One region of the Pedobacter sp. KACC 23697 genome, then DNA from elsewhere that is predicted to be linked to it. Evidence: riboswitches for the same ligand, from Rfam matches in the RefSeq annotation. Region 1 holds a riboswitch; the other holds the start of a gene.

Region 1 (15,639 bases):
TCCTCAAGCCACGTTTTCTGTAATTAACAAAGAAAATTATTTAGATTTTATATTATAAATGTTAGATCCGACCTTATTGCTCGATTTAGTGAAAATGCAAATGCCTTATGGAAAATACAAAGGTTACCTGATCTGCAATATACCTGAAAGTTACTTGCTTTGGTATAAAGATAAAGGTTTCCCGAAAGGCAAATTGGGCGATTTGATGGCTACGATGTTCGAAATCCGGGTGAATGGTTTGGAGTATTTATTAACGCCGTTGAAGAATCAGCGGTGATGGATCGCTAATGGATATAACGTCATTTCGAGCGAAGTGCAACGAAGCCGAGAACCACGAAGTGCAGCTAAGCTAAATCTATGTAGACAGATCTCTCCATTGCGCTGCGCTCCAGTCGAGATGACGATTTTTCTATTGATTTCCACAGAAAATCTGCGTCGATCAGTGTAATCTGCGGGAAAAAACTTTATATCTCACACCCATTCTCATTACAAACTGCATCATCATTTTTATTTAACGAAGTAAGTTTGGTTTTAGGCTGCGTTTCTTTCCACTCGGTAAAACTTTGGGTAAGCGCATCGGTGAAAGCCTGAACGGGCTGAGCACCCGAAACACCATATTTGCGATCCATTACAAAGTAAGGTACGCCACGAATGCCTAAATTCTGGCTTTCATAAATGTCGTAGCGCACGGCTTCGGCAAATTGGTCACTGCTTAAAACGGCTACAGCTTCATCCTTATCCAGGCCAATTTCTACAGCAAGATCAACTAAAACATCGGTTTCGCCAATATTTTTGCTGTTTACAAAATGAGCTTCAAATAATTTCTCTTCAGCTAAATCCTGAAGACCATGTTTTGCTGCCAAGTGAATCAAACGGTGTGCGTTAAAGGTATTAGCCGGAATATTGGTATCGAAATCGATGCTTAAGCCTGCATTTGCCGCCATATCAACCACCTGTTTTGTCATCTGTTTGGCTTGCTCAACTGGCATTCCTTTACTTCTTGATAGATAATCGTATACCGTTTCATTATTGGTATTGTGATACTCCGGATTGAGCTGGAAACTCTTCCAATCTATTTCAATTTCATTTTTGAAGGGCAATTGTTCCATCGCCTGCTCAAAATGTCTTTTCCCGATATAGCAAAACGGACACATTACGTCCGACCAGATTTCTACTTTCATAATCCAAAATTAAGCGGATTATAATTGGCTATAGTAAGAACAAAGTAAAAAGCCACTATCGTTTGGGATAGTGGCTCTCACGCTTCAAAAAAAGTTTTTTAGCTCAAGATATCTCGATTTCGCTATGCTTCAGTCGAAATGACGAATTTTATATTAAATTTTTCAATGGCAGTTTGCTGAAGACAAGGTACATGCATTTTTAAGCAACTAACTCAATTATAATTATTTATACAACTGGTTAAATATTAGCTTGAAAGTACCATGCGTTTGTGCTCTAAAGACAATTTCAGGGCCAAAAGCAAGCAATTTACCTTTACCCACTTTTGCTTCAAAAGCTGTTATCCCATCTTGCAGATAGGCCTGCCCCCAGGCCCAGCCGCTGCGCAACGGTACAGCATTTTGAAACCACATCAAAGGTTTAATCTTTCCAGCTGCAATGGCGTCGCCAGTGAGTTTAAAAACAGGACTATTATCGAAATATACATCAGCTTCTTTTTCCATTCCCCAATTGGCTGGCAAATTGGTATCTACACTAACATTCAACACACTCCCGGGAACATAATATTTCTCAGCAGGTAATCTTTTTTCTTCTCCGTTTACAATTTCTACCATCGCATTACGTACGGGAAGGTTTAAGTGATAAGCCAGACTGGTACTGCTGCCAATGGTTACAATATTTCCACCGGCTTCTAAAAATTTCTTTAACTCAGGGATCGATTTATCAGCAGTAATCCTACCTAAACGGTTTCTAAATTCCTGAGGAATCTCTTCTGCTTTTGGTCCGAAAGTTCTGTTTCCAAACCCTCCGCCCTGAACAGATGGTATAGCCCCACCCACAAAAATGATCACATCGAATTTAGATTTTAAATTTCCGGCATCAATGTCCTGCGGATAGATAACCGTGGCATTATAATGATACTGCTCCATTAAAAACCGCACCCAGCCCGAGGCCATAGAACCTCCGTATGTATCCCAAAGGGCAATTCTGGCGGTCGAAACTTTAGTTTTATCCTTTGCAGCAGCAGCAATTTTTAGTTTAATATTTGCTTTTTCCAATATTGATTTCCCTGCTGATGAAACATAAAAATCTCCATTTTCAGTAGAACGGTAAACTTCAATTTTGTTTTTTAATAATTCATTAACTGCGCTATATGAATCATTTTGAGCAGCACTTAATACATAGCCTGATCCATTTGGCAGTTTATGCTCTGGTTTTAAGAGTTCCCCGTAAGGATTTTTTTCAAAGGGACCTGAAAAATCGTCCAGAATACGGTCGAATTTCACATCCATTAAATATGCCAAAGTCCATCCGGCAGCATCATACGGCGGAATGGGTGCACCCCCTTCGTATTTAAAATCATTTGGGTGATCCTGAGGCTCAAACATATCCAACACATGTGGACGGAAAGCCTGATCGGTTTTGACGATATAACTTCCGGCAGGATAATCTTTACCGGCAACGGTAAATGGAGCTGTTGCCTTTTGAACTACAACACCCGTCCTGATCAGCGCGTTTAAAAATTTAATGGCAGTATTAAAATCAGGCTGATCTGCTGATAAAATATAACCCCGTGGATCACGGTTTGATGGGGCTTTCATTACCGTATCAAAAGCTTTTATGCTGATCGGACGTCTTGGTCCAAAATCTGCATCGCCCCCAATAGCAGAACTGCCTTTTGCAGCTTTATTAATGGCTTCTATCTTTTTAGGCGAAAAAGACCAGGTATCTTTTTCACCGCGTTCTATAGAATTTCTGCCCATCTGGTAAATATTAAACAACAATTCATCGCGGTAACGCTGTGCATAATTTAAAACAGCATAATTTAAGGATACCGAATAATCGATTGAATTTTTAAAATACCATTTCCTTGGTGTAATGGGATTGGGTGAATCGCCATTCGGTAATAATCTGGAAGGAACGAGCGGAATTTCAGAAGGCGTAGGATTTCCGATAATTTCGGTCAACAGTCCAATCATGTTATGAAAATAGGTTGTGGTTCTTAATCCGCCATTGTACCAGGTAGAATAAACCGACCCTCCCCGTTGTGTATACCCGGGTTTATTTTCAACGTTCATCCTGTTGTGCATAGCGGCACCAACGGCATCTAAACTGGTTAACAAGGTTGGATCAAAAACATAATTAAACGGATCCCGATAGGGTGGCCCCGCCACAACCGTTCCCGCCGGACCAGCCTGATGATGGTTGTACATAATCTGCGGAATCCACTCTACAAAAAGCTGACGACCGATATTCTGCGTTTCTTTAAGATTTAACATAAAGAAATCACGGTTATTATCGTGCCCTGCATATTTTTCGTACAAAACCGGCAAGCCTGAGGTTGTTCTTTTATTAGGCTCTTTATCCCTCATGTACCAATTACTCACCAGCTCCTGCCCATCAGGATTGGCATGTGTAAACAATATAATTACATTATCTAAAATGCGTAAGGTCTCCGCATCCTTTCTTGAAGCAAATTCATATATTGTTTCGATCAATTGATGTGCACCAACCACCTCGTTTGCATGCAGGCCTCCATCTATCCAAACCACCGCTTTACCTTCCCGGGCCAGTGCTTTAGCCTGCTCAGGTGTAATTTCGGCATGGGCCAGCTGTTGTGAAATTTCCTTATATCGATCTAATTTCTTCAGGTTTTCAGGTGAAGAAACAATCAACATATATTGACTTCTGCCTTCTTCGGTTTTACCAATATCAACCAGTTTAATACGGTTAGAAGTTGCTGCAATCTTTTTAAAATAGGCTTCTGTTTGGGTATAATTGGCCAATTGATAATCGTCGCCGATATCAAAACCGAAATGAGATTTTGGCGTTGGTACCTCCTGCGCCAGCACTGCATAGCTGTTTACCATTAAAAAAGCAATGCAAAGCCCTTTAAAGTAGTTTTTTATCATAATAAGAGTTTAGTTAGGTAACCAAATATAACAGAGAATAGGTACCAAAAACCGCTTGCTGTAAATTTGTTACAAGTTTTAAATCCTAATCCATACATTTGCCTCGATGTAAGTTCTTAACTTTATTTTTCATCAACCGATACAGGTTCCCGGAATTACACCCGGGATTAATAGGGAATCGTGTGCAAATCACGAGCTGTCGCGCAACTGTAAATTCTGTCTTTTAGCAAAAAGACAACGGTCTTATCATTCATGCCACTGTGCCGCTTATCGGGATGGGAAGGCGATAAAATCGGGAATAAGTCAGGAGACCTGCCTATATTGAATTGACGGTACTTTCGCGTTATAAAGTAATTGGTCAGGTCTGATTGTACACGATAAAATTAAAATTTTATACGCTTGCTTTAAGCTTTTTGCTGATAAGCGGGCAGGCTGTGCCATAACCTTTCCTTTAACTTTTAACAAAGAGTATTACAAATATTGCTTAAGAGCTTTTAAACGATTTATTTACTTAATCTTTAAGAGAAATGCTAACGCAAAATCTGGGCTATCCGCGGATAGGTAGCCAAAGGGAATTAAAGAAAATCTGCGAAAATTACTGGGCAGATAAAACTGGGTACAAAAATGTACTGCAGGTGGGCAAAAACATTCGCCACGAAAACTGGAAACTTCAAAAAGAAGCAGGCATTGATGTGATTCCATCAAACGATTTTTCTTTTTACGACCATGTACTCGATCACTCTTTAACTTTTGGGGCCATCCCGAAAAGGTACAATGAGGTAATCCTGAAAAAAGGCAATGAAGAACTGGATCTTTATTTCGCTATGGCGAGGGGCTACCAAAAAGAAGGACTGGATGTGGTAGCGATGGAAATGACCAAATGGTTCGATACCAATTACCATTACATTGTGCCCGAATTTTACAAAGACCAGCCTTTTAAACTTTTCTCAACAAAAATCATCGATGAGTTTTACGAGGCCAAACAATTGGGTATTACCACCAAACCTGTTCTAATCGGTCCGGTTTCCTACCTTTTATTGGGTAAAGAAAAAGAAGCCGGCTTTGAAAAAATAGACCTGATTAAAAACCTGCTTCCGGTTTATATCGAGATTTTATCTCGCTTAGATGCTTTGGATGTAGAATATGTACAGTTTGATGAACCATTTTTGACTTTAGATTTAACCGACAAAGACAAAAAAGCTTATGAATATGCTTATAAGGAAATTAGAAAAGCTTTCCCTGGGTTAAAGATCATTTTAGCGACTTATTTCGAGGGTTTAGGCAACAATCTTGCTTTAACTACTTCATTGCCTGTAAATGTTTTACATATCGATCTGGTACGTGCCGAAGATCAGTTAAATGACGTTTTAGCTTCTTTAAAAAACGAAACCATCCTTTCTTTAGGCGTGGTAGACGGACGAAATATCTGGAAAAATGATTTCGAAAAATCTGTTTCTATCATCAATCAGGCGGTAGAAAAACGAGGATTGGATAAAGTATGGATTGCACCATCCTGCTCATTAATCCACTCACCGGTTGATCTGGATAATGAAACCAATGAGAAAAATTTATCGGAAGAAATTAAACAATGGCTGGCCTATGCGAAACAAAAAGTTGCAGAGCTGGCAACCTTAAAAAAACTGATCATCAACGAAAACCCTGCATCTACCCTGCAAAAACTCGAAGAAAATAAGATGGCTATTGCTAACCGGAAAGTTTCTAAAATCATCCATAATCCGGCAGTAAAAGAACGTGTTTTGGCCTTAAAAGAGCAGGATGCCGAACGTTTGAGTCCATTTTCTGCCAGAAAAATCAAGCAACAGGAGCTTAATCTACCCATTTATGCTACGACAACCATCGGATCATTTCCGCAAACCGCAGAGGTTAGAAGCTGGCGGGCCAAACTTAAAAACGGAACTTTTACTGTTGAAGAATACGATAATTTAATTGCGCAGGAAACCGAAAAAGCGGTAAAATGGCAGGAAGAAATCGACATCGATGTACTGGTACATGGTGAGTTTGAGCGTAACGACATGGTTGAATACTTCGGTGAGCAATTAGACGGTTTCGCTTTTTCTAAAAACGGATGGGTACAAAGTTATGGCTCACGCTGTGTAAAACCGCCAATCATTTTTGGTGATGTTTCGCGCCCTGAACCTATGACGGTGAAATGGACAGCCTATGCGCAATCGCTTACTTCGAAATACATGAAAGGTATGTTAACTGGTCCGGTTACCATCTTACAATGGTCATTTGTGCGTAACGATCAGCCCCGTTCTGAAACCTGCACACAAATTGCATTGGCCATCCGCGATGAAGTTTGCGACCTGGAAAATGCGGGTATTAAAATCATCCAGATTGATGAACCCGCCATTAGAGAGGGTTTGCCTTTGCGCAAGGCGGATTGGCAAAATTACCTGAACTGGGCAGTTAAAGCTTTTAAAATATCAGCCAGTGGCGTAAAAGATGATACCCAGATCCACACGCATATGTGCTATTCGGAGTTTAACGATATCATTCAAAACATTGCCGATATGGATGCAGATGTAATCACGATCGAAACCTCGCGTTCGCAGATGGAATTATTAGATGCTTTTGCCGATTTTAAATATCCAAACGAAATTGGACCAGGTGTTTATGATATTCATTCTCCTAGGGTTCCGAAACGCGAAGAAATGGTTCAGTTGCTCAAAAAAGCCAAAGCGGTTATTCCTTCCGATCAACTTTGGGTAAACCCTGATTGTGGCTTAAAAACCCGCGGATGGGATGAAACCAAAAAAGCATTGATTGAAATGGTTGAAGCGGCAAAAGAGATGCGTAAAACAGAAGAAGTACTTTCAGCAGATCTGCAGGCAAATTAATTGCCACATTTGTTTCCCCTGAGAGACAGTTTTCTCTGAAGCAAATCCTTACTTTGACAACTTTCTAATCAGAAAGTTGTCAAAGCTTTTTACTCACCCTATATTTACCCCATGACCCTAGCAGAAAGAATAGAAAATTCAAAAACCAGTATTTTTAAAGCCGTTTTCCCAAATACAACCAATCATTACGATACGCTTTTTGGCGGCACCGCTATGCATTTAATGGACGAAGTTGCTTTTATTACCGCCACGCGTTTTAGCCGCCAGATTATGGTAACAGTAAGCAGCGATCGGATCGATTTCAAAAAACCAATCCCAGCGGGTACCATCATAGAGCTTATTGGCCAAGTAAGCCATGTTGGGAATACCAGTTTAAAGGTTAATGTAGAAATTTACATTGAGCAGATGTACGCCGAAGGAAGGGAACTGGCCGTACATGGAGATTTTACTTTTGTAGCTATTGATGAAAACAAAAAACCGGTACAGGTAATCAAATAATGTTATAAATATTAGCTAAGATCGTTTACAAATCATTAGTTTAAATTTGATTATGGAGCATCAACATGCTGAAGAAGATTTAAAAAATATTGCCAAACAATTAAGCTGTCCGGAGGGCGAACATGGCCTTAAAACAGGGGAGATGATGCATGCCAGTAATCTAGGAATGACCAGTTCGGCCATTAATGTGTTAAACCTCCAAAACAGTAATACCGTTTTAGAAATTGGCCATGGTAATGGTGGGCATATTGCTCAATTATTATCCAAAGCCGAAAATCTAAGGTATTATGGCGCTGATATTTCTGCTACCATTATTGCCGAGGCTGTAAAGATTAATCAAGATTTTGTTACAAGCGGAAAAGTTCATTTTAAACTAACAGATGGAGCAACATTACCGTTTGATGATGATCGGTTCGATAAAATTTTTACCGTGAATACAATATACTTTTGGCAAAATCCAGGCGAATATCTCACCGAAATTAAACGGATCCTGAAACATAATGGTACTCTGGTGATTTGTTTTGCCGACAAGGCTTTTATGCAAAATCTCCCTTTTACGCCTTATGGTTTTACACTTTATGAAGTAGAAGAGGTAAAAGACCTATTAAAAAACGTAGGCTTCATCATCGAAAATATTCTTAGTAAAACCGAACAGATCAAAAGCAAAACAGGCGAGCAGGTAGAACGGGAATATCATGTTGTCGTTTCTACTCCTGTTTCACAATAAATGGCTACATCTCTTTATGCTTTCTTGATTAATCTAATACAAAATCAGATAAAGATATGCGTAAACCACGGGAGCGGCCAATAACAAGCCATCAAAACGATCTAACAGACCACCGTGTCCCGGTAACAAACCTCCACTGTCTTTAGTATCCAAACTGCGTTTAAGCATCGATTCGACCAGGTCTCCCAGTGTACCAAAACTAGCAATTAATACTGCCATGCCAGCCCAAACCCAAGCCGGACTTTCGGTAAAAAGAAAGGATAAACCAAAACCGACCAAAACGCTGGTGAACATCCCCCCAAAAAACCCTTCCCAGCTTTTCTTTGGCGAATGACGTTCGAACAATTTGCGTTTACCATATTTTACACCAAAAAGATATGCGCCAGTATCATTTGCCCAAAGCATTAACAAAAATGCGAGTGGTAAATGAAAGTTATATTCATTCCAGTTTTTTAAAAAGCCCAGGGCATGGAAAAAGCAGAAAGGGATGGTGACATAAACAAAGCCAACAAATGTATAAGAGATATTGGCAAACGGAATTTTGTTTTTCTTATACAGCTCAGTAATAAAAACCGAAAAAATTAGCGGGATACAAAGCAACAGGTACTTCACATCATATTCCAAGTAATGCAAACCTGCAGCCATCAAAAAGATTAAGGACCCTGCCATTAAACCAATATTCCGATGTGGCCTGATGCCGGCATTTTTGATCAGCTTATAAAATTCGAATAAGGATAATACACTTAGAATAAGATAGAAAATTGTAAATGCATAACTCCCCAAAAAGATAGAGCCAAGCATTACTATGGTAAAAAAGAAAGCGGTTATTGCCCTGGTTTTCATTTAAGGTAAGAGGTAAAGGGTATAAGGTTTAAGGTCATTATTACTATTCAATTTCGTTCTCAACGATGTATTCTATGGCTTTATTGAAATCTACCTTATTCACCAAAACATTTATTTCGCCAAAATTATATGCCGAGAGCTGTTTATTTATTGTAACTGCAGGGATACCAGCTTCTGTTAATCCCTGTTTTAATACCTCTGCCGCAAAGGCATTGCTGGTGGTATATACTTTAACCCAATTTTCGCTCACGTAATGCGCTATCTTTAAAAAATTTAAACAAAGCTATGGTAAATATTGCACTAATTAAATAGCCATACCATGGAAAACCGATCGGTTCATCAGCTTTATCAAGTGGCATGTGGTGTTTTTGCATATAAAAAGCCGCACAAACTGCATAAGCATTGTTTAAAAAGTGGGCAAACATGGCATACCAGATACTACCACTAAAATAATACAGATACCCGAAGCCAGCTCCTAATAACAACCTGGGTACAAAACCATAAAATTGAACATGTATGGCACTAAAAATTATAGCAGTAAGCCATATAGCCAAATGAGGATTGCCAAAAGACCGTTCCAATGAGCGTTGCACGCCACCCCTGAACATCAGCTCCTCGCCAATGGCAGGTAAAACTGCAATCATGATCAGGTTAACCACAAAATCGAAATTACTTCTTACGGTAATCAGTTGAAGGGTCATTTTTGCTGCCAGTTCTTCTTTTTCTTTCATCCATGCCTCAATTCCTCTCAAAAAGTCGGGCAAAACCATTTTTTGATTCCATATTACTGTCCACTCCATAAAAGGCATACTCGCAATCATAATCACGATCACCAGCAGAAGCAGTAAAACCTTTGGTTGTTTAAAGCTATAAAACCGGGTTATTTTTATTCTTTCTGTCAAAGCTAGTGCAAGAGGTGGTAAAATGAATGTACCAATTGAACTTAAAATCTGTATGACCTTAAAACCCGAAATATATTTGGCGTCACCTGATAAAAGCAGGCTGAAATTACTCACCATACTCATTCCGTACATCGCCATACAGATTACGATGCCAATGAGACCGAAAACAAAAGCCCCGGCAACTGCGTAAAATAAAAGTAAAAGTAATTGCAAGAAAGGATTGATTTCCTCGTGTTTAGGTGTTACAAAATTCATTATTTGTACCTTTGTATGTTTTATTAATCGTTGAAGATAGAAAATGTCTGTAAAGATAGGAAATATAGATTTAGGTGAGTTCCCTTTATTACTCGCTCCAATGGAGGATGTAAGTGATCCGCCCTTCCGTTATGTATGCAAAAAAAACGGGGCTGATATGATGTATACCGAATTTATCTCTTCGGAAGGCTTGATCCGGGATGCCGCAAAAAGTTTACAAAAACTTGATATTTTCGAATATGAGAGACCAATCGGTATCCAGATTTTTGGCGGCGATATTGAACACATGCGGGAAGCCTCAGAAATTGCTTCTGCAGCAGGCCCGGATCTGGTAGACATTAATTATGGCTGTCCGGTAAAAAATGTGGTTTGCAAAGGCGCAGGCTCCAGCTTGCTTCAGGATATCGATAAAATGGTAAAAATGACAGATGCGGTGGTTAAAGCTTCGCATTTGCCTGTTACCGTAAAAACCCGCTTAGGCTGGGATGATAATACCAAAAATGTTTACGAAGTTGCCGAGCGACTTCAGGATGTAGGCATCCAGGCACTTACCATTCATGGCCGAACAAGGGCACAATTATATAAAGGTGAGGCCGACTGGAGTTTAATCCGCGAAATTAAACGTAATCCACGCATCAAAATTCCCATTTTTGGCAACGGTGATGTAGATAGTCCTGAAAAGGCAGCTAACTGGCGCATGGAATATGAGGTAGATGGTATCATGATTGGTCGTGCCGCAATCGGTTATCCTTGGATTTTTCGCGAGGTAAAACATTTCTTCAAAACCGGAAAACACCTGGCCGGACCTACGATAGCGGAAAGAATTGAGGTGTGCCGTACACACCTGGATAAATCATTGGAATGGAAAGGTCCTAAAACCGGTATTTTCGAAATGCGCCGCCATTATGCCAACTATTTCAAAGGCCTGCCCGATTTTAAACCTTACCGCATGCGTTTGGTTGCTGAGCCAGATATCAGCAACATTTACAGCATTTTAGAGGAAGTGGCAGAAAAATTTGCCAGCTATGACGCCACTACTGTACTGGCTTGATTTTTGAAAGCTTTTTTCTTACATTCGTTATCATCATGGTTACAGCTATTACAGACGGGGTTAAGGTTTCGGTAGAAACCGTTTATCAGCCAGAATATTCAAATCCGGCGAACGAACACTATATGTTTGCCTATCGCGTAGAAATTTCCAATCTCTCTGATTACGCTGTTCAATTAATGCGCAGACAGTGGTTAATTTTCGATTCGAACAGTAGCAAAAGAGAGGTAGAAGGTGAGGGTGTTGTTGGTTTACAGCCAATAATACAACCGGGAGAAACACATGTATATGTTTCGGGTTGTAACCTCAAAACCGATATGGGGAGCATGAAAGGTACCTATTTGATGAAACGTGATATGGATGGTTTAGAATTCGATGTTGATATTCCCGAATTTCAATTGGTGGCACCTTACAAATTGAATTAAATTTTTCTCGCTGAGCTAAATTAGCTGTTTATTAGCCTCTTTCGACATTTTAATTTTACATTTGTAAATCCATTTTGGATATTTAACGCCTCGTATTGATAAAATGATCCAGCTAAATCTTTTAGAATTAGTTTTAAAGCAGTTTCCGACACTAAACTTCGATTCAATTGATGACATCATCAAGGTCGAAAAAATCCTAAAAGCAGAAGCAAAGCTAGACAGTTCGATCAAAATCAATGACATAGAAAAACTTATCCTTTTTTTAAAAACCTATGGAAACAGGTTTATTCCAATCCTAAAGGATAAAAACATCGGTATTATTGTAGCAGGAAAGCGGGGTACTGTCAATTCTGCAAAGTTAGACCACAACCAGATCAGTGATAAAACGCTGGAAGAATTTGAACAGGCTTTTTCCGAAAATATTCTTGATTACCTCAAATATTGCATCCGGAACAATAAGTGGAACAGCCTCAGAAGTATTTTTATGAATTATCCATTTCTTATTGGAGACTTTACGCGTAATCAAACTTATGAGGTGCTAAAAGATAAAAATCAATCCATTATTTCTGCGCTGTATAATGATCAGTTTGTAAGTTTTATCTCGGCTAATACTTATGCCGCAGAAATTCAATATTATTCTTGTTTAAGCTGCATAGATCCGCTTTTCTTTGACGATGATATTTTGAGTATAAATAACATTATCAGTGAAAAACAACATACAGGCTTCAACAACAGAATATACCTGGGTAAGATCCTCTATGCAGCAACATTTTTCAGTGCTTATTCCGATCAATTGAAGCAAACGCTGGAAAACAACCGTCAAATTGCTTTACAATGGATCCATCCACAACTAGAGTTTGAAGATAACCGTGAAAATGATTCATCCTTATATAAAGTTTTGGTTTATATTGCAGCTATGCTGGCTATTATCATTCTTATATCGGTAGGCGGAACATCATTTATTGGCCCATTGATTTTGGGCGTTAGCTTTGTGGCACGGATAGCCAGCCGTCTTAACAAATAAGGGAATAGTTAATTATTTTAAACCAAGAGTTCCATTCTTGTCTTCAAAAAAGCTTTTTGGTTTTACCTTAAGCAAATGATAAAGACTGTTAATAATGGCCTTTAATTCTGCATAATTTTCTTTATCGATCGCTTTTTGACCATTTATTATGCTTTTTTTTGCCTGGTTTTCGTCGGTATAATCTTCCAATGGCTTAATAGCGAAGTAGTAAAAAAGCTCTATATATGAATGATCTTGCTGATAGTAGATTTCGTTTGCGATTTTTTGAAGTTCCCTTATTTTTGATCTAATAATGGATGATTGATTGGAGTTTAAAAATTTGATTTCATTTTTGATTATATTATTGAAAGCATGCTCAATCTTTGGATTTGGTTTTAACAGTAATTCTTCTCTGATTTCATTCTTCTGCAACTGATATTCTTCTATTTCAGCTACTATGTTTTTTTTCCGGATGAGATGATCGTAAGCTTGAAAAGCCTTGCGTTTACGTTCATCTATATTGTATATTTTATCGGTTAAAAAGTCACCATCAATATCAATAAGCAACTTTAAAAGCTCGATTACTTCAACACGCAGGTCTTCGAGTTTTGGTACATCAGCCATGGCAAATTCATCATCGTCTATGTTTTCAAGTTCTACCAAAACTTTCTCCAGTTCCTGCACAATTTTTACAGCCGAAACCTGTTTTGCAGAAGCATTAAACACCTGGTTAATCTCTAACATGATGGCCCCGATATAGATATTTACAGTTAAATCTCTCGATTCGCTGATATCAAAATCAATTTCAATATCTGTACCTTTCAATAAATTTGATGGCAGATCTTCCGAATCAATTTCGAGGTAACCGATACAGAGATTACTGGCAGGACTAGTATCCGATTTTCCTTCTACAATATTGATAATCAGTTTCTCACCCGATTCTTTTAAAATGGTTTTAGAAATGGTTTTATAAAGCTTTTTGTTAAGTGGTAAAATATCGCCTTTCCTGAATACCTGTTCCAAATAGGTTGTACCTAAAGTATCGTCAATTTCAAGGCAGATATCATTCGGAAGCGGTTGTCCGGATATGTTATAAATGCCATGATTAATGCCGATATGCTCATTTTCATATACCACAGTATGGTATTTGTCGAGGATTTTAAGGTTGAAAATATTAGTAGTTTTGGGCACAAGTTTTAAAAATTCATTGAATTTGGAATGAAAAGCAATCATACCGCTGTCAAAACCGCCATCCGTACGCGTAACCCGATAATAGCCAGAGAAATCCGGATCAACAAGGCCGGTTAAAAGTTCTTCATTGTCTTTCGAGTTAACCTCATAGGCTAACTTCACATTTTTAAGTGTAGCTGGCAATGCTTCTTTTATAATCGTGCTTTGTTTATTTTTAGTTCCCGCATAATAACCCGCACCTAAAATAATAGCGGTTGTAGGATCGATGGTTACATCTACATGGGTTTCGAACACATGGACGAGGGAGGTCCTGATGTACGGAATATATGTGGTACCACCCACCAAGATAATACGTTCTAACTGGCTGTTCTCAATATTGTTCTTTTCCAGCAGATGTTTGGTAAGCCTGATGGTTTCATCAACTTTTGGATGGATAAGCTGGTTAAAATCCTTTCGGGTGATTAAAAGTTCTATATACCTTTCTGCAATTTCTATCTCTACAAAAGCCTCTTCTTTTATGGATAATTCCTTCTTTGCTTCTTCAGCACGATAAAGCAATTCAAAAAAAAGCTTATTGTAAGTTGCATTCTCGCCATTTACCATTTGCTTCCACAGGTTTTCCTCCTGCAGCTCTTTTTCAAGCGCAGGGCAAAGTAGCTTTTCTAGCATCAGGTGATCTATATCCAGGCCGCCCAAAAAATTATTTCCTTCATGATCAATGACTTTAAGTTCCCTATTATCAATGCTCACCAGGGCCACATCAAATGTACCCCCACCAAAATCATAAACCAACCAATTCTTTAATTCGTCAATAGCGATATTCTGTACATTGGCATAAGCTAAACATGCAGCAATCGGTTCCTGCAATAACAGAACTTCCTGTATTCCGGCAGCCTCTCCAGCCAGTTTTGTTGCATTAGATTGTATGGTATCAAAGGATGCTGGAATGGTAATGACTGCAGCAGTCGGCTTTTCTTCAGTAATAAACCCCAGGAGTTCTTTTAAAATCAATGCCGAAAAATCAATGGCTGTTTTGGTTTCAAAGCTATCCGGAACCTGATATAAATGCGCACTGCCCATTTTGCGCTTAAAACTGGAAAAAACCTGATCAGGATTAATTATTGTCATTTCACGGGCCTTATCTCCAACCAAGATCCTATTGTTCCTGTAGGCGATAACCGAAGGCAATGTATCTTTAAAGCCGACCGGGTTTTTAAAGATCGTAACTTTCCCTGCCTGAAACTTACCGATTCCGGAATTTGTGGTTCCCAGATCTATCCCAAAGTTTATATTTTCCATCTCTTAGCCAACAATAACAACTGCTTTTTGAATTAATGTCCGGATACCCGATTCTGATTTGTATATGATCGGTTTTAGAACTTTGGTAATTATTAAAGCCCGTTTATCCTCATTCGATATATTTGCTTCAATTGAAACATCCCTCTCATCATAGGGCTGCCCGATGGGGTTGATCACGGTATAACCTTCCTGTTCGAGTTCATGATAAATCCGCTGGAAATTTCTTTTAAAGGCTTGAAAGTCTTCAGGCCTGATCTTATTTTCAATTTCGAACAATTGGGTAATGATATCTTTCATTTGAGCCGTTTCATTTAAATTATTTTCCTAAGATAATTGAAACAGCCCGTTTTTAAAATTTATTATGAATAAGCATTCACATAGACCCTAAAAAAGAAATGCGGAAAGATATTTCTTTCCGCATTTACGCTTTCCATAGGTAATATTTTAATCCCTGCTTCTTCCAAAAAGCATTGATGCATAATACAATAAATTGGCC
Region 2 (15,639 bases), 2.3 Mb from region 1:
ACTTTACGATACTTACGGTTTTCCTAAAGATTTAACTGAATTAATTCTTAGTGAAAATGGCTTTAAGTTTAACGAAAAGGAATATAATTTTTACATGAATATTCAAAAAAATAAATCTCGTGCCGCTACGTCAATTGATACTGACGATTGGATTATCGTAAATACAGACGATCAAAGCGAATTTGTAGGTTATGATGACCTTGAAATCGAAACGGAGATTTTAAAATATCGTAAAGTAAAAGCTAAGGGTAAAGAGCAATACCAGATTGTGTTGCGCCAAACACCGTTTTATGCAGAAAGTGGAGGTCAGGTAGGTGACACCGGCCGTTTGGAAGACCATAGCCGTCAGTTTTGGGTAGATATTACTGATACAAAAAAGGAAAATGGATTAACCGTTCATTTTACTGATATATTGCCCGATAATCTGGAAGGCAAATTCTGGGCAGTTGTAGATGAAGATAAACGTGTTTTAACGGAAGATAACCACTCTGCCACACACTTATTGCATGCAGCGCTTAAACAGGTTTTAGGAAAACATGTTAACCAGAAAGGTTCGTTAGTGAATGCAGATTACCTGCGTTTTGATTTTTCTCACTTCGCTAAAGTAACTGAAGAAGAGTTGGCGCAGATTGAGGTGATTGTGAACCAGAAAATCAGGCAAAACATTAAGTTAAAAGAACAGCGTAACGTTCCCTATCAGGATGCCATTGAAAGTGGTGTAACAGCTTTGTTTGGTGAAAAATATGGCGATTTTGTCCGTATGATCACTTTCGACGATCACTTCTCGAAAGAGCTTTGCGGGGGTACGCATGTAAAAGCTACGGGACAGATCGGTTCATTCAAGATTGTTTCAGAAAGTGCCGTTGCAGCCGGTGTTCGCCGTATCGAAGCCATTACCGCTGATAAAGCCGAACAGTTTTTCTTAGATCAAAGAAAAGAATTGGGTCATTTAAAAGCTTTACTCAATGGAAGCAAAGATTTATCAGCTGCTGTCCAGGCTTTACTGGATGAAAATGCAAAACTGAAAAAGGAGATCGAAAAATCGACAATAGAGCGTGTCAATACTTTGAAACATGAAATTGTACATCATGTAAGAGGAATTAATGGCATTAACCTGATTGCAAAACACATTGATCTGCAAAGTGCCGAAGCCATTAAAAACCTGGCCTTTTCTTTAAAAGATATGGTTGATAACCTGTTTTTGGTTTTCACAACAGAAATTGATGGTAAACCAGGAATAACGGTAATGCTTTCTGATCACCTGGTAAAGAAAGGATTAAATGCTTCAAATATTGTTCGGGAATTGGGTAAAGAAATCCAGGGTGGCGGCGGTGGACAACCGTTCTATGCTACTGCAGGCGGTAAAAATCCAGCAGGGCTAAAGGTTGTTTTGGAAAAAGCAGAAAGTTTTATTCCTTAAGATCTTCGTTATCACGAAGAACAATGAAGCGATCTTATTAACAGTCAGATCCATAAAAAAAGAGGCCAAAAGCCTCTTTTTTATTTAATGTCTGCCATGCCCATGTTTTTCCCGGTGTCCTCTGGAGAATAAACTCGAATTTACCCTTCTATCGTGATGCCCACGATCTGGATGATGAGGTTTGAAATGATTTTTGGGTCCGCGATATCTGATCCGATCTACACCACCACCGTATGACGAACGGTAATAATTGTTTCGGCTAACGTAGGTTACTCTGTGTGTGTTATAATAGCGATATGGACTATTTCCGTGCATGACAATTTTACGCCCGTGACGCAGGTCATAACCTCTGTATCTTGCTGGTAAATATCTCGATCTTGTCCATCGGTTGCCGTTCAAATAAACGAACTGCCTTTGCGGTACATAATAATAAGATTGTACCTCCGGAAGATAGTAATAATCAACATTCTGATAACCCGCGGGAACCCATGCAGGCTGCGCGCCAATATTTACGTTGATACTTACCTGAGCGTTAGATCGATTAGATGTTAAAGCCACGATACCTAAAATCGCGGAAATGATGAATAGCTTTTTCATAATAATCTATTTATTTGTGTGTACTTTATTAATTCAAACGCTGTGCCAAAACTTCTATTGTAACGGCTATATATAAAAGGAGCTTCTTTCGAAACTCCTTTAATCACAACTAAATATCAATTTTAACGGTGTTTATGATCAAGGCCTTTTCTGTTATCTCTTTCCGGACGGTTATCGTGACCATTGTTAAATTGAGGACGGCCATTATTTTGAACAGGTGTTGTTACGTTTTTTTGCACTACACGGTTATGGCGGTTGTTGATAACCGTAACGTTTCTTACAGGCCTTTGGTTATAATGAGGATGTCCCTTTACAACGAAGTACTTAGCATCTTTACTATCCCTGATAATGGTTTGATGGCCACTGTAGTTTTTATATTGACCATATCTGGTTGCATAAATATTATTTCTCAGATAAGGTTTAGATTTGTTAATTACCACTTTATAAGCATGGAATAAATCAAAGTTGCTGTATTGGGCAGGTAAACTATTGGTCCAAACCCAACGCCCGCCGTTTGCATAAATATATTGGCCTGATGGAACGTAATAATAAGCATCTATATCAGGAAAATAATAATAGTCTACGTGGTCGTAACCTGTTGGGCCCCAAACTGGCTGTGAGCCAATATTAACATTTAAACTCACCTGTGCTTTCGCATTGTTAATGCCGAATAATGAAACCATCAGTACTGCGGCAAATAAAACTAACTTTTTCATAACTTTTAATTAAGGTTTCTTTTGTGTTGTTTAGGTAGACCACAGCAACTAGAGGTAGTTTAATTAAGGAATCGCCTTTAACATTTTTTAACGATGAGTACCTCATTGAGTAATTTTACTCAATGTGTTGAGTAAATTGTCAAAATACATGTAAATTGTTCATATTTAGTGTTTTATGTAGTAATTTTTTAGTTAATCAAATCGACGGTATTTTCTTATTAAATCTTTAAATATCAGAATTGAAACATTAACATTTGCAATTACTTAACGTATTGAGTAAATTTACTCAGTTTATTGAGTAAATTACTAAAAATGTTCCAAAGGTCTTATTTACAGAAGCTTGTAATGGTTATGAATGAGCCAAAAAGGTTTATTCAGGTGCTTGTTGGCCCCAGGCAAATAGGCAAAACAACCTTGATCAGTCAATTGATCAAAGAAATTGATACGCCATGCATATTCGAATCTGCAGATGCTGTTGCTGCTTCAGATAGAACCTGGATCGAGTTGATTTGGTTCAATACCAGAGAACTGTTAAAAGAACCTGGAGTTAATGAATATCTTCTTGTTATTGATGAAATTCAGAAGATTGATAACTGGAGTGAAATTGTGAAGCGCTTGTGGGATGAAGACATGCGAAATGGAGTAAACTTAAAAGTAATTTTATTGGGATCTTCCAGACTGCTCATTCAACAGGGGCTTACCGAGTCGCTTGCCGGTCGTTTCGAATTAACTTATCTAGGGCATTGGGGCCTTGCAGAAATGGAAAATGCTTTTGGTTTCACCGCCGAGGAGTATGTATGGTTTGGAGGCTATCCTGGCTCAGCAGCTTTAATTAAAGATGAATTGCGCTGGAAAAATTATGTCTCAAATGCTTTGATAGAAACCAGCATTTCTAAAGATATTCTAATGCTTACGCGCGTTGATAAACCCGCATTGATGAAACGTTTATTTGAGTTGGGCTGCCTGTATTCAGGTCAGATATTATCGTTTACTAAAATATTGGGGCAGCTTTCTGATGCTGGCAATACCACAACATTATCGCACTATTTGCAGTTACTGGATACTGCAGGCTTATTGGGGGGCATTGAAAAATTTGCGGCTGATGTGATCCGTAAACGTTCATCGAGTCCTAAATTCCAGGTGCATAATAATGCTTTGGTGAGCGCGCAGCGAAATGAGCTTTTTGAGGAAATAAGGAAAAAACCAGCTGAATGGGGGCGAATGGTAGAATCATCAATTGGTGCGCATTTGCTAAACTATTCTTTTGTAGAAGGTTACAAGGTGTTTTACTGGAGGCACAGAAATGATGAAGTAGATTTCATCTTAGAAAAACGTGGTAAAGTAATCGGCATAGAAGTTAAAAGTACAGGATTGGTTACTGGCACTTCAGGGATGGATGCCTTTACCAAAATGTATAAGCCAGATAAAATACTTTTAGTGGGAGCCGGAGGATTGCCATGGCAAGAGTTTTTAAAAATTTCTCCGTCAAGCCTTTTTTAACGAAAGACTAAATAATAACTATATTTGACACATTAATACTTAACCATAGATTAAATCTTATCGGACTGTAACCTTTGGTTAATAAAACTTATAATAATAAGAAGCTTTAAATGCCTTTACAAGAAATAAGCCCCCAAACTGTTTTCGAACTCGTTTCAGGATTAGAAATCCACGTTCAGTTAAATACCAATACCAAAATATTTTCTGCTGACAGTGCATCTTTTGGGGCTTTACCTAACCAAAATATATCTACGGTTTCGCTGGCATTGCCCGGGGCATTACCTAAGTTAAACAAAGAGGTAGTAGCCAAAGCTATCCGTATTGGTTTAGCTTTAAACTGCACCATTAACCAGATTAACCATTTCGACCGGAAAAACTATTTCTACGCCGACTTGCCAAAGGGATATCAGATTACGCAGGATAATCAACCCATCTGTGTAAATGGTTTTTTGGAACTTCAGTTGGCTGATGGTACGAAGAAGAAAATCGGAATCAACCGCATTCATTTGGAAGAAGACGCTGGAAAAAGCATCCATGACCAGGATGATAATTATTCGTTGGTTGATTTGAACCGTGCAGGTGTTCCATTGATAGAGATTGTAACTGAACCCGATATTCGCAGTTCGGAAGAAGCTTCTGTTTTATTAAGTGAAATCAGAAAACTGGTAAGGCATTTAAATGTAAGTGACGGCAATATGGAAGAAGGTAGTTTACGTTGCGATGCCAATATTTCTATACGTCCACAGGGCACTACTGAATTTGGAACCCGCTGCGAAGTAAAAAACCTAAACTCCATGCGTAACGTACGTAGGGCTATGGATTTTGAGTTTGGCCGCCAGGTAGAAGTGGTTAGCAATGGAGGAAGGATTATTCAGAGTACTTTGAATTTTGATGCTGATAAAGGGACTACTGCTCCGATGCGTACCAAAGAAGAAGCCAATGATTACCGTTATTTTTCTGATCCTGATTTACAACCTATCTATATTTCCGATGATTGGTTGGCAGAAATCAAATCATTGATGCCGGCTTTGCCAAACGAAATTTCGGAGCAAATGATTGCTGAATTCGGAATCAGTAAAGCCGATGCGGCAATTTTTGCTGAAGATTTAGATCTTCTGGTTTATTTTAATACAGCCAAACCGGTTGTAAATAATAAAAAAAGCCTGATCAATTGGTTAATTGGTCCGATAAGGGCTGTTTTGAATGAAAAAGGGATTGGTGTTGCCGGGTTTAAAGTAAAACCTGAGCAGTTAGCCGGGGCAATTAATATGGTTGATGATAAAAAAATTACTCAACAGATTGCCATTCAACAATTATTGCCCGCTGTTGAATCAGCGGAAAATGCAGACTTGATCCACTTAGCGCAATCATTAAACTTACTGATTTCTGAAAATGGTGATGAATTAGGTGGTTTTATTGATGAAGTGTTAAATAAATATCCTCAACAGGTAGAAGCGTACAGGAAAGGTAAAAAGGGCGTTTTAGGTTTGTTTGTTGGCGAGGTAATGAAACTGGCCAAAGGAAAAGCTGACGCTAAAAAATTAAATGAATTAATACTTGAAAAACTGAAATAATGAGACTAAAACAATTGAGCCTGATCATGCTGATCGCGATTGCCTTCACTGCATGTAAATCCAAAGATAGCTTTACGATTGACGGAACTTTCCAAAATCCCGGCAAGGAGAAGAAAGTATTTTTATATGGCATGCAAAATAGCAATATGGTTGCCATCGATTCCACTAATTTATCAGAAAAAGGTGAATTTAAATTCATCCGTAAAACGCCATCTGTTGATTTCTTTAGGGTATCTGTAGGTAATCATGAATTTATGTTAATTGCAAAAAATGGCGATGAAATTAAACTAAAGGCTGATCTGGCCGATAAAAACATGGCTTATCAAATTTCAGGGGCAAATGAGGTAGAAAAATTATCAGAACTAAATGCCATTAGAAACAATTTCGCTAAACAGGTAGAAAAATTACAGGCAGATTTTGAAGCAAAAGTGGCAACACAACCTCAAAACAGGGCAGTTGTGCTAGAATCGATGAAACCTCAATACGAGTCGTACATCAATCAGTTAAATACACAGATTATAAAATTTGCGAAAGACAATAAAGGTACGTTAGCCAGCTTTTATGCGATGAATACTTTAAGTCCGCAAGAATTTGAGGCTGAATTGGTACAATTTGCCGATGAGATTAAAGACGAAATTAAAGGTAATGCTACTGTTGATGCTTTTGTAAAACAGATGGCGCTTTTAAAGGCAGTTCAGGTGGGGCAGGTTGCGCCTGCATTTACGATTAATACTGCGGATAACAAACCAGTAAGTTTATCAGATTATAAAGGAAAATACGTGCTGATCGATTTTTGGGCATCATGGTGCCAGCCTTGTCGCCAGGAAAACCCGAATGTAGTGAAAGTTTACAATAAGTATAAAAACAAGAACTTCGATATCATTGGCATTTCACTGGATACTGATAAAGCTGCATGGCTGGGAGCAGTGAAGGCAGACGGATTAACCTGGACACATGTTTCAGAATTGAAGGATTTTAATGGCGAAACGGTAAAAAAATATCAGGTGCAAGCTATTCCAACTTCTTACCTGGTAGATCCGGCAGGAAAAATAGTGGCTAAAAACTTGCGTGGAGAGGAGCTCGATGCATTTTTAGCTAAAACGTTACGTTAAAACAAACTCCATGTTAAACTAATTTAAGTAATTAACAATTTCTTAACTTAGGCTTAACTAAATATTACATCATAGACACTACTTTCGTAACAAATATTTAACTATGAACAACGCAGGTCAGAAAATATTAATTGTTGATGATGAACCAGATATTCTGGAGCTTATTGAATATAATCTTAAAAAGGAAGGTTATCAGGTTTTCACAGCTACCAATGGCCAGGAAGGAATTACTGTTGCGAAAAAGGTACATCCAGATCTGATTATACTGGATATTATGATGCCTAAAATGGATGGGATTGAGGCTTGCCGTTTAATGCGCGCAATACCTGAATTTAAAAACACATTTATGGTTTTCTTAACCGCCAGAAGTGAGGAATATTCAGAAATAGCAGGTTTTAATGTGGGAGCTGATGATTACATTGCAAAACCGATTAAACCACGCGCTTTAGTTAGTCGGATTAACGCGATTTTAAGACGAAATGCCGGTACAGAAGAAGTATCTGAAAACAAATTGGAAATTGGCGACTTAGTAATCGACCGTGAAGCTTATTTGGTTTTTCAGGGTGGAAACAAAGTGGTGTTGGCTAAAAAAGAATTTGAGTTATTGTATTTACTGGCGTCAAAACCAGGAAAAGTATATACTCGCGAATCGATCCTTAAAAATATCTGGGAAGATTCGGTAGTAGTAACCAATAGAACCATTGATGTGCATATCCGTAAATTAAGAGAAAAATTAGGCGAAACTTATGTTTCAACCGTAAAAGGGGTGGGTTATAAGTTTGAGCTTTCTTAAATTATAAAAGTTAAAGGTATTAAGCCGTTCTGATCAACATTCGGAGCGGCTTTTTTTATTTCTCCTGCTGTAGAAAGATTTTTTGATTCAGATTTCTCCATTTCGCTGCGCTTCAATAGAAAGGATGATTAGGCGGGTGGGTAATTGAATAAATTAAGGGCGACGTCGGTTGTAAGAAAAAATAAAATCGTATTTTTGCGCTTCATTAATTACAGCACAGTTTGAAATTTCCAAATTTTAAAGACCTTATTCTTTTCGAAGACAACGATTTTATTGTGATCAATAAACCTCCGTTTCTGGCCTCGCTCGATGAGCGTGGTGGATCTGGAGAAACTAATGTATTGCGTTTAGCTAAACAATATAGCCATGATGCACAGGTTTGTCACCGTTTGGATAAAGAAACTTCAGGCGCTTTAATTATTGCTAAAAATCCGGAAGGTTATCGCCATGCTTCTATGCAATTTGAAAGAAGAAAGGTAAATAAAACCTACCATGCGGTGGTAGATGGGCACGTTATCTTTGATCAGTTAATGGTTGATCTTCCGATTCTGAACGATGGCAATAAAAATGTAACCATTGATAGGGCAGAAGGTAAAAGAGCTGAAACTATTTTCGACTCGTTAAAGTACTATAAACACTATACTTTGGTGGAATGTAAACCCATTACAGGGCGTATGCACCAAATCCGCATTCACCTGGCCACACAAAGAGCGGCTATTGTGGGGGATGATATGTATAAAGGGAAACCGGTTTTTCTTTCTTCCATTAAGAGAGGTTATAAATTAACCAAAGGCGAGGAAGAGCAACCTATTATGAAACGCTTCGCATTACATGCCCGCCATCTGGTTTTTAAAGGATTAGATGATCAAGATATTGTGATTGATGCCCCGTATCCAAAAGATTTTGCAACACTAATTAAATTACTGGATAAATTTGATGCATAAAAGAGGTCTTTAAATTGGCTTCTCTCTTTGTTTTTCTTACTTTTGGGCATCCTCCCTCTATTTAAAAAAACAATAGAATGTACATCAGATTTGTAAATTACCTTGATAAGATTAACCAATACCGGAAATCTAAAATATCAAACCGTAATTTCTTAATTATCCTCGCCGTAATTGTTGGGATTTTAGCCGGATTGGCCGCCGCTGTTCTAAAAAGTTTAACCCACCATATCGAAGAATTTCTTCAGTCAGACTGGCACTGGAAATATAAATATTATCTGTACTTTATATTTCCGATGATTGGTATTTTGTTAACGGTTTTATACATTAAATACTTTATCCGTAAAACAAAATTCGAAACAGGTTTAACCCCTTTGCTTTATGCCATTTCAAAAAAATCGAGTAAGGTAGAAGCACATAATATTTATTCGCAGATTATTACTGCAGCAGTTACAGTTGGTTTTGGCGGTTCAACAGGTTTGGAAGCACCGATTGTAACCAGTGGATCAGCCATTGGCTCCAATCTTGGTCGTTTACTGGGTTTATCTTATCGCGAAATTACCATGTTGGTCGCTTGTGGTGCAGCTGCAGGTATTGCAGGTGCTTTTAATAGTCCTGTCGCGGGGATTGTTTTTGCAATCGAAATCTTATTGCCAGAGTTTACCATTCCCGCATTTATCCCACTTTTATTATCAGCGGCTACTGCAGCGGTGGTGGCCAGATTGTTTTACACGCAACAACTTTTCTTTTTAGTTACGGAAGGATGGAAGGTAAATGCCTTATTTTACTATGTCATATTAGCCTGCTTTATTGGTTTGTTTTCTATTTATTTTACAAAAGCGAACTATGCCGTAAAGGGACTATTCTATAAAATAAAACATCCATATACCAAGGTTATTGTTGGCGGTTTAATGTTAGGCGCATTGGTTTTCTTATTTCCAACACTTTATGGCGAGGGGTATATCACGATAAAAGGGTTGTTAAAAGGTGATTATCAGACTGTTATTAACAACAGTATTTTTGCCGATTATAGTTCAATTTCTGCTGTGGTTGTATTATTTACAGTCGTCACCATTTTTATGAAATCAATTGCCACCCTGGTTACCTTAGGTGCTGGTGGTAACGGTGGCACATTTGCACCCAGTTTAATTATGGGCGGTTTAATTGGGTTTATCTTTGCTTATGTGGTGAATTTATCGGGTATAGCACAACTAAACGTATCTAACTTTATTGTGGCTGGTATGGCTGCCGCATTAGGTTCGATTATGCATGCCCCTTTAACCGGCATTTTTTTGATTGCCGAAATTACGGGTGGATACATTTTAATGGTCCCACTGATGATTACCACTGCTATTTCTTACGCCATTAACCGCAGCTCACAAAAACATTCAATTTATACTAAGGCACTTGCCGATAAGGGAGAGTTATTGTCTCATGAAGATAAGGATACAACTGTTTTAAACCAGATGAAGCTGAAATACCTGATCGAAAAAAGCTATCCTCAGTTGCAGATGAACGACTTGATTTCGGTAAAAATGAATGAAATTTTGCAATCGCATAAAAATATTTGTGCAGTTACCGATGAACTGGGTGATTTTAAGGGGATTATTTACATTGAAGAACTATTTAATGAGATGATCAATCATGCGGATAAGGGAAATTTAAGGGCTTCTCATTTGGTTCAGTCTGCACCGAATACAATTATAGAAAATGATGATCTGAAAAAGGTATTAGAAAAAATGGAGCAGGATAATGTATGGGTTTTGCCTGTATTAACTGCGCAGAACCAATATTTGGGTTTTGTTTCTAAAACAGCAATCTTCAGTAAGTACAGAGCATTGCTGATGAGGCAGAATGATTATATGGGTTGAGTGAGGTTTTAATGTTCAAAAGTTGAAATGTTGTAAAGTTCAGTGCTAAAGAAAGATTTTAACGTTTCAAAATTCCAGATTAGCTTTGTAATTTGGCATTTTGCTCTTTTACCATTCAACTTTAAACCTATCGATTTAAAAAAAGGTTGGAATATTGTCAGGAAAACCTTCGAATATTCCAACCTTCAAACTTTTCAACTTATCTTATTCTGCTCTCTTCAAACCAAATTTTTCAATCTTACTATATAAGTGACTTCTTTGGATATCAATTTCATCAGCTGTTTTTGATACGTTCCAATTGTTTTTTTCCAGTTTGAACTTGATGAATTCGCGTTCTGCATAATCTTTGTAATCCTGAAAATTATTGAACGAATCGAAAGAAGAAGCCAGGCTGGTGCCGCCTGCACTGGCAATCTGTGTACTGGTTGCCGCACCAATGTTTGTACCACCACCTGGATTAGCGAAGGCACGTACATCATTTTCCGTAATTACCTTATCGCTTAAAATAATCAGGCGCTCAATCATGTTGTGCAGTTCGCGCACGTTACCTGTCCATGGTAAAGCCTGCAATGCTAACATGCCGCCTTCATTTATTTTTTTTACCGGCATTCCATAATCGCTGCAGATACTTTCTAAAAAGTTCTGGGCAATAACAGGAATATCATCAGTGCGTTCAGTTAAATGTGGAACATGGATATTGATTACATTTAAGCGGTGGTACAAATCCATACGGAAGTTGCCATCTTCAATTTCTTTCAATAAATCTTTATTGGTTGCAGCTAAAACGCGAACATTTACATCAATTTCCTTTTCGCCACCCACACGTGTGATCTTATGCTCTTGTAAAGCGCGTAAAACTTTTGCCTGCGCAGAAAGGCTCATATCTCCAATCTCATCTAAAAATAAAGTACCACCATTGGCCAGTTCAAACTTACCTATACGTTGCTTAACCGCAGATGTAAAAGAACCTTTTTCGTGTCCGAATAATTCGCTCTCAATAAGTTCTGACGGGATAGCCGCACAGTTAACCTCTATTAAAGGGCTATCGGCACGGTTAGATTTTTCGTGTAACCAACGCGCTACCAGTTCCTTACCGCTACCATTTGCACCGGTAATCAATACGCGGGCCTCGGTTGGCGCAACTCGTTCTATGGTCTCTTTAATTTTAGAAATGCTTTCCGATTCGCCTAAAATTTCGCGTGTTTTACTGGCTTTACGTTTTAGCACCTTGGTTTCGGTAACCAAATTTCCACGGTCTAAACCATTACGTACAGTAATTAACAAGCGATTTAAATCAGGTGGTTTCGAAATAAAATCGAAAGCTCCTTTTTTGCTGGCTTCAATGGCCGTTTCAACTGTGCCATGACCGGATATCATAATGAATGGTAAATCAGGCTTAATAAGCTGTGCTTGTTCCAGCACTTCCATACCATCCATCTTATTCATCTTGATATCGCAAAGAACCAGATCGAAATTTCCTTTTTTGATCATTTCGAGCCCGTCGATACCATTATCTATATCTTCAACATCATAATTCTCATACTCCAGAATTTCGCGTAAGGTACTCCTTATCGCACGCTCGTCGTCAATTATTAATAATTTAGCCATTAGAGATGTATTCTTTAATTTTGAAATGCGAATATATTGTTTTTTAATTAATGTATAGTTTTTTATACATTAATAGGCTATAAACCTAAAAGGTGTGGAAAAGTTTTAATATCGTGTGAAATAATCTGTTTAATATTTTTTCCCTTCAGTACATTATATTTTGCTCAGCTTAAATCAACTTTCAAAAAGACTTTAGGTGTGCTCGTTAATTTGTAGGTAGTATTATACATTCATTTTACAAGTTGGTTAATTTTGTTACTTTTGCACCGCTTTTGGTTCCCGGTTTTACACCCGGGATTAAAAGGGAATACAGTGTAAATCTGTAACTGTCCCGCAGCTGTAAGCTCCTTAACGGATTTCCTATCAGTGTGCCACTTTCCCGATATGTAGGGATGGGAAGGCCGGAAACCGGGAGTAAGTCAGAAGACCTGCCTTTAGCGTTTAATTTCATAGCTTTCGGGGATTGAAGCTAGGATTGAGATATTAACGTTGTTCGTATTTTCATTTCCTTTTCTCATCTGTTGGCTGTGGGCAAAACTCACAATCAAATGAACAAAAAATGTATGCTAACTGTAGCAGGGCTGGGGCTCTCACAGTTAATGATCGGCCAGGTGGCCAATGCGCAAACTCCAGACAGTTTGCAGCTTAAAGATGTTGTAATTTCTGCAACCAAAAACGATCAAAAACAATCACAGACCGGAAAAGTGGTCACGATTATTAGTCGCGAAGTATTAGCGCGCAGTAATGGTAAATCATTGCCAGAACTTATTAGTGAGCAGGCTGGAATTATTGTGGCAGGTGCAAGCAGCAACCCTGGATTGAACAAGTCGGTTTTTTTTAGAGGTGCTGGAAGTGCTTATTCAGTAGTTTTAATTGATGGTATTGTGCAGAACGATCCTTCAGGAAATGGAGGTGCATTCGATTTAAGGTTGATTTCAATTGATCAGATCGATCACATTGAAATTTTAAGAGGCGGACAGTCTACCATTTACGGTTCTGATGCCGTTGCGGGGGTAATCAATATCATCACTAAAAAAGGTGGTCCAAAAGGAAATACCATATATGGTGTGGCCAGTGCAGGTAGCTACGAAACTTATAAAGGAACCATTGGCTTAAATGGTGGAGTTGAAGGTTTTTCTTATAACATTAATTATACCCATGCCAAAACCGATGGAATTTCTGAAGCGGCAACACCAGCTGGAAGTGCAGCCATGTTTGACAAAGATGGCTTTAAGACCGATGCGCTAAATGCAAATTTCGGAATCAAATTAGATAATCATTTCTCAGTAAATCCTTTTGTACGTTACTATTACGGTAATTACCAGTTCGATGGTGGTGCTTTTACTGATGCCAACAATTATTCTATTCTGAAAAACTTTGCTACGGGTACCAATGCCAAATATGAATTTGCTACCGGGAAAGTAACGTTAAACTACAGCTTTGAAAGCACCCGTAATGATGCGCATAGCCAGTATCCCAGCGTTAACGAAGGCAGGGTATCGATATTGGATTTGTTCTACAACCAGAAATTGGGCAATAAACTGGATCTGTTGGTGGGGATAGATAACCGTGTGATGAAATTATCATCGGCAACGAGTAAACCGGAAACCAATATCTTTGCTGCTTATGGTTCATTATTTTTGCACGATTTAAGTGTATTTAATCTGGAACTAGGCGGACGTTACAATAAACACGAACAATATGGCGAAAATTATACTTATTCAATTACTCCAAGTATTAACATCATTAAGGAGATAAAACTGTTCGGAACGGTTTCTACAGCCTTTAAAGTGCCTACATTAAACATGCTTTTTGGTCAATTTGGTGCTAACCTGGCGCTGAAACCTGAAAAATCACAGAATTACGAAGCTGGTGTTAATTTTAGCTTTGCTGATGATCAATTCAGCTTGCGTTTAGCTGGTTATAAACGCGATTTAACCGATGCCATCATTTATGCTTATCCTAATGGTTATATGAATCAGGTCAGTCAGAAAACCAAAGGTTTTGAAGTTGAACCAGCCGTTAAATTCAATGTGTTTAATATTAACGGTTATTATGCTTATGTGGAAGGTAATGAGTTCAACTTTGTTGACAATGCAATTGCCGACTATCTTTTTCGCAGACCAAAACATACATTTGGGATTACTGCAGGTGCACAGGCGACCAGCCATTTATATGTGAGTGCTAATTACCGTTATTTTGGCAAACGCACCGATGGTAACTTTACAACTTACACTGTGGATAACTTACCCGCTTATAAATTATTGAATGCCTATGCCGAATATGCTTTAGCTAAAAAACGCGTAAAATTATTTTTTGATGCTAAAAACATCCTGAATGAAAAATATAATGAGATAATTGGTTACAATAGCTTAGGTTTCAACTTTAATACCGGCGTAATTTTTAATATACACTAATAAAATTTAACTTTGCACCTTAAATAATAACCAAAATAAAATGGCTCATTTAAAATTTAATCCCCGCACTTTAATATTGCTGTTGATGATTCTTGCCATAACGGCTTTCCGTTTGCTGGTAACATTCAACTCTGATGAATTACAGTTTGCCAATTTTTCATCAATCGGAGCGGTGGCTTTGTTTGGAGGCGCCTATTTTAAAGATCACCTAAAAGCTTTCGCATTTCCTATACTGAGTTTGTTTTTAAGCGATTTTATTTTGTCAATCACTATTTTTAGTAAATACAGTAACGGTTTTCTTTACGAAGGCTGGTATTGGACATACATTGCATTTGCTTTAATGGTGTTGATAGGAAGAGTACTGCTTAAGGACATAAATGTAGTAAATTTACTGGCTTCAACATTGAGCATTGTGCTAATTCACTGGTTGGTTACCGACTTAGGTGTTTGGATTAACAATCCTGCATATACTCAGGATTTAGCAGGTTACTGGAACTGCCTGGTAAAAGCTATTCCGTTCGAAATTAGATTTTTGGAAGGAACGGTCATTTATGGTGCTTTACTTTTCGGTGCTTTTGAAATTTTAAAAGTAAAATATCCTGTATTAAAACTGCAAACACAAGGGCTGTAAACATATTTATTTTTTGATGTAACACCAGACAAGTGAAAATAACATGGAAATCCTCTTTTGATTCGATTCAAAAGAGGATTTTTTTTATCTTAGATAGCTAATTACATTTTACCTTTTAGATCTTCCATCAAATGAAAGTTGTTTCCTTTTTACCTGCCGCCACCAAAATGATATACGATATGGGGCTTCAGGATTACCTGTATGGCGTTACCTTTGAGTGTCCTAAGGAAGCAGCTGATCAACCGAAAATCGTGCGTTGCATTTTGGAAGGTAAAAACTACTCCAGTATAGAAATCGACCGTATTTTTTCGGCTTCCAAAGCACAGGGTAAAAGCCTGTATTGGGTAGATGATGCTCTTTTAGAAAGCATTGCACCTGATGTGGTTTTCACACAGGACCTATGCGAAGTTTGCAACATCGATACTGTTTGTACCGAAACCGCGGTAATGAAACTGAGTA

Evidence for each region. A riboswitch is a leader RNA that binds a small molecule or an ion and turns the genes downstream of it on or off. The one in region 1 is predicted to bind cobalamin.
Region 2: linked by a shared signal. The riboswitch ahead of ABEG20_RS08570 (TonB-dependent receptor plug domain-containing protein) and the one ahead of metE (5-methyltetrahydropteroyltriglutamate--homocysteine S-methyltransferase) in region 1 are both predicted to bind cobalamin.

Annotation. Positions count from the first base shown of each region.
Region 1 covers NZ_CP157485.1:4,509,140-4,524,778, forward strand. The annotation lists gene ABEG20_RS18245 (ATP-binding protein) at 1-58, shown strand, start outside; gene ABEG20_RS18250 (DUF3820 family protein) at 59-277, shown strand; gene ABEG20_RS18255 (DsbA family protein) at 465-1,181, opposite strand; gene ABEG20_RS18260 (M14 metallopeptidase family protein) at 1,404-4,091, opposite strand; cobalamin riboswitch at 4,218-4,426, shown strand; gene metE (5-methyltetrahydropteroyltriglutamate--homocysteine S-methyltransferase) at 4,619-6,952, shown strand; gene ABEG20_RS18270 (acyl-CoA thioesterase) at 7,064-7,450, shown strand; gene ABEG20_RS18275 (class I SAM-dependent methyltransferase) at 7,503-8,177, shown strand; gene ABEG20_RS18280 (phosphatidate cytidylyltransferase) at 8,211-9,020, opposite strand; gene ABEG20_RS18285 (putative signal transducing protein) at 9,064-9,270, opposite strand; gene ABEG20_RS18290 (lysostaphin resistance A-like protein) at 9,251-10,177, opposite strand; gene dusB (tRNA dihydrouridine synthase DusB) at 10,221-11,228, shown strand; gene apaG (Co2+/Mg2+ efflux protein ApaG) at 11,264-11,650, shown strand; gene ABEG20_RS18305 (hypothetical protein) at 11,754-12,674, shown strand; gene ABEG20_RS18310 (Hsp70 family protein) at 12,687-15,143, opposite strand; gene ABEG20_RS18315 (hypothetical protein) at 15,147-15,440, opposite strand; gene ABEG20_RS18320 (zinc metallopeptidase) at 15,588-15,639, opposite strand, start outside.
Region 2 covers NZ_CP157485.1:2,193,833-2,209,471, reverse strand. The annotation lists gene alaS (alanine--tRNA ligase) at 1-1,420, shown strand, start outside; gene ABEG20_RS08615 (hypothetical protein) at 1,505-2,017, opposite strand; gene ABEG20_RS08610 (hypothetical protein) at 2,140-2,733, opposite strand; gene ABEG20_RS08605 (ATP-binding protein) at 3,046-4,233, shown strand; gene gatB (Asp-tRNA(Asn)/Glu-tRNA(Gln) amidotransferase subunit GatB) at 4,344-5,807, shown strand; gene ABEG20_RS08595 (redoxin domain-containing protein) at 5,807-6,919, shown strand; gene ABEG20_RS08590 (response regulator transcription factor) at 7,023-7,712, shown strand; gene ABEG20_RS08585 (RluA family pseudouridine synthase) at 7,934-8,656, shown strand; gene ABEG20_RS08580 (chloride channel protein) at 8,734-10,524, shown strand; gene ABEG20_RS08575 (sigma-54-dependent transcriptional regulator) at 10,729-12,132, opposite strand; cobalamin riboswitch at 12,389-12,583, shown strand; gene ABEG20_RS08570 (TonB-dependent receptor plug domain-containing protein) at 12,681-14,549, shown strand; gene ABEG20_RS08565 (DUF6580 family putative transport protein) at 14,590-15,180, shown strand; gene ABEG20_RS08560 (ABC transporter substrate-binding protein) at 15,312-15,639, shown strand, end outside.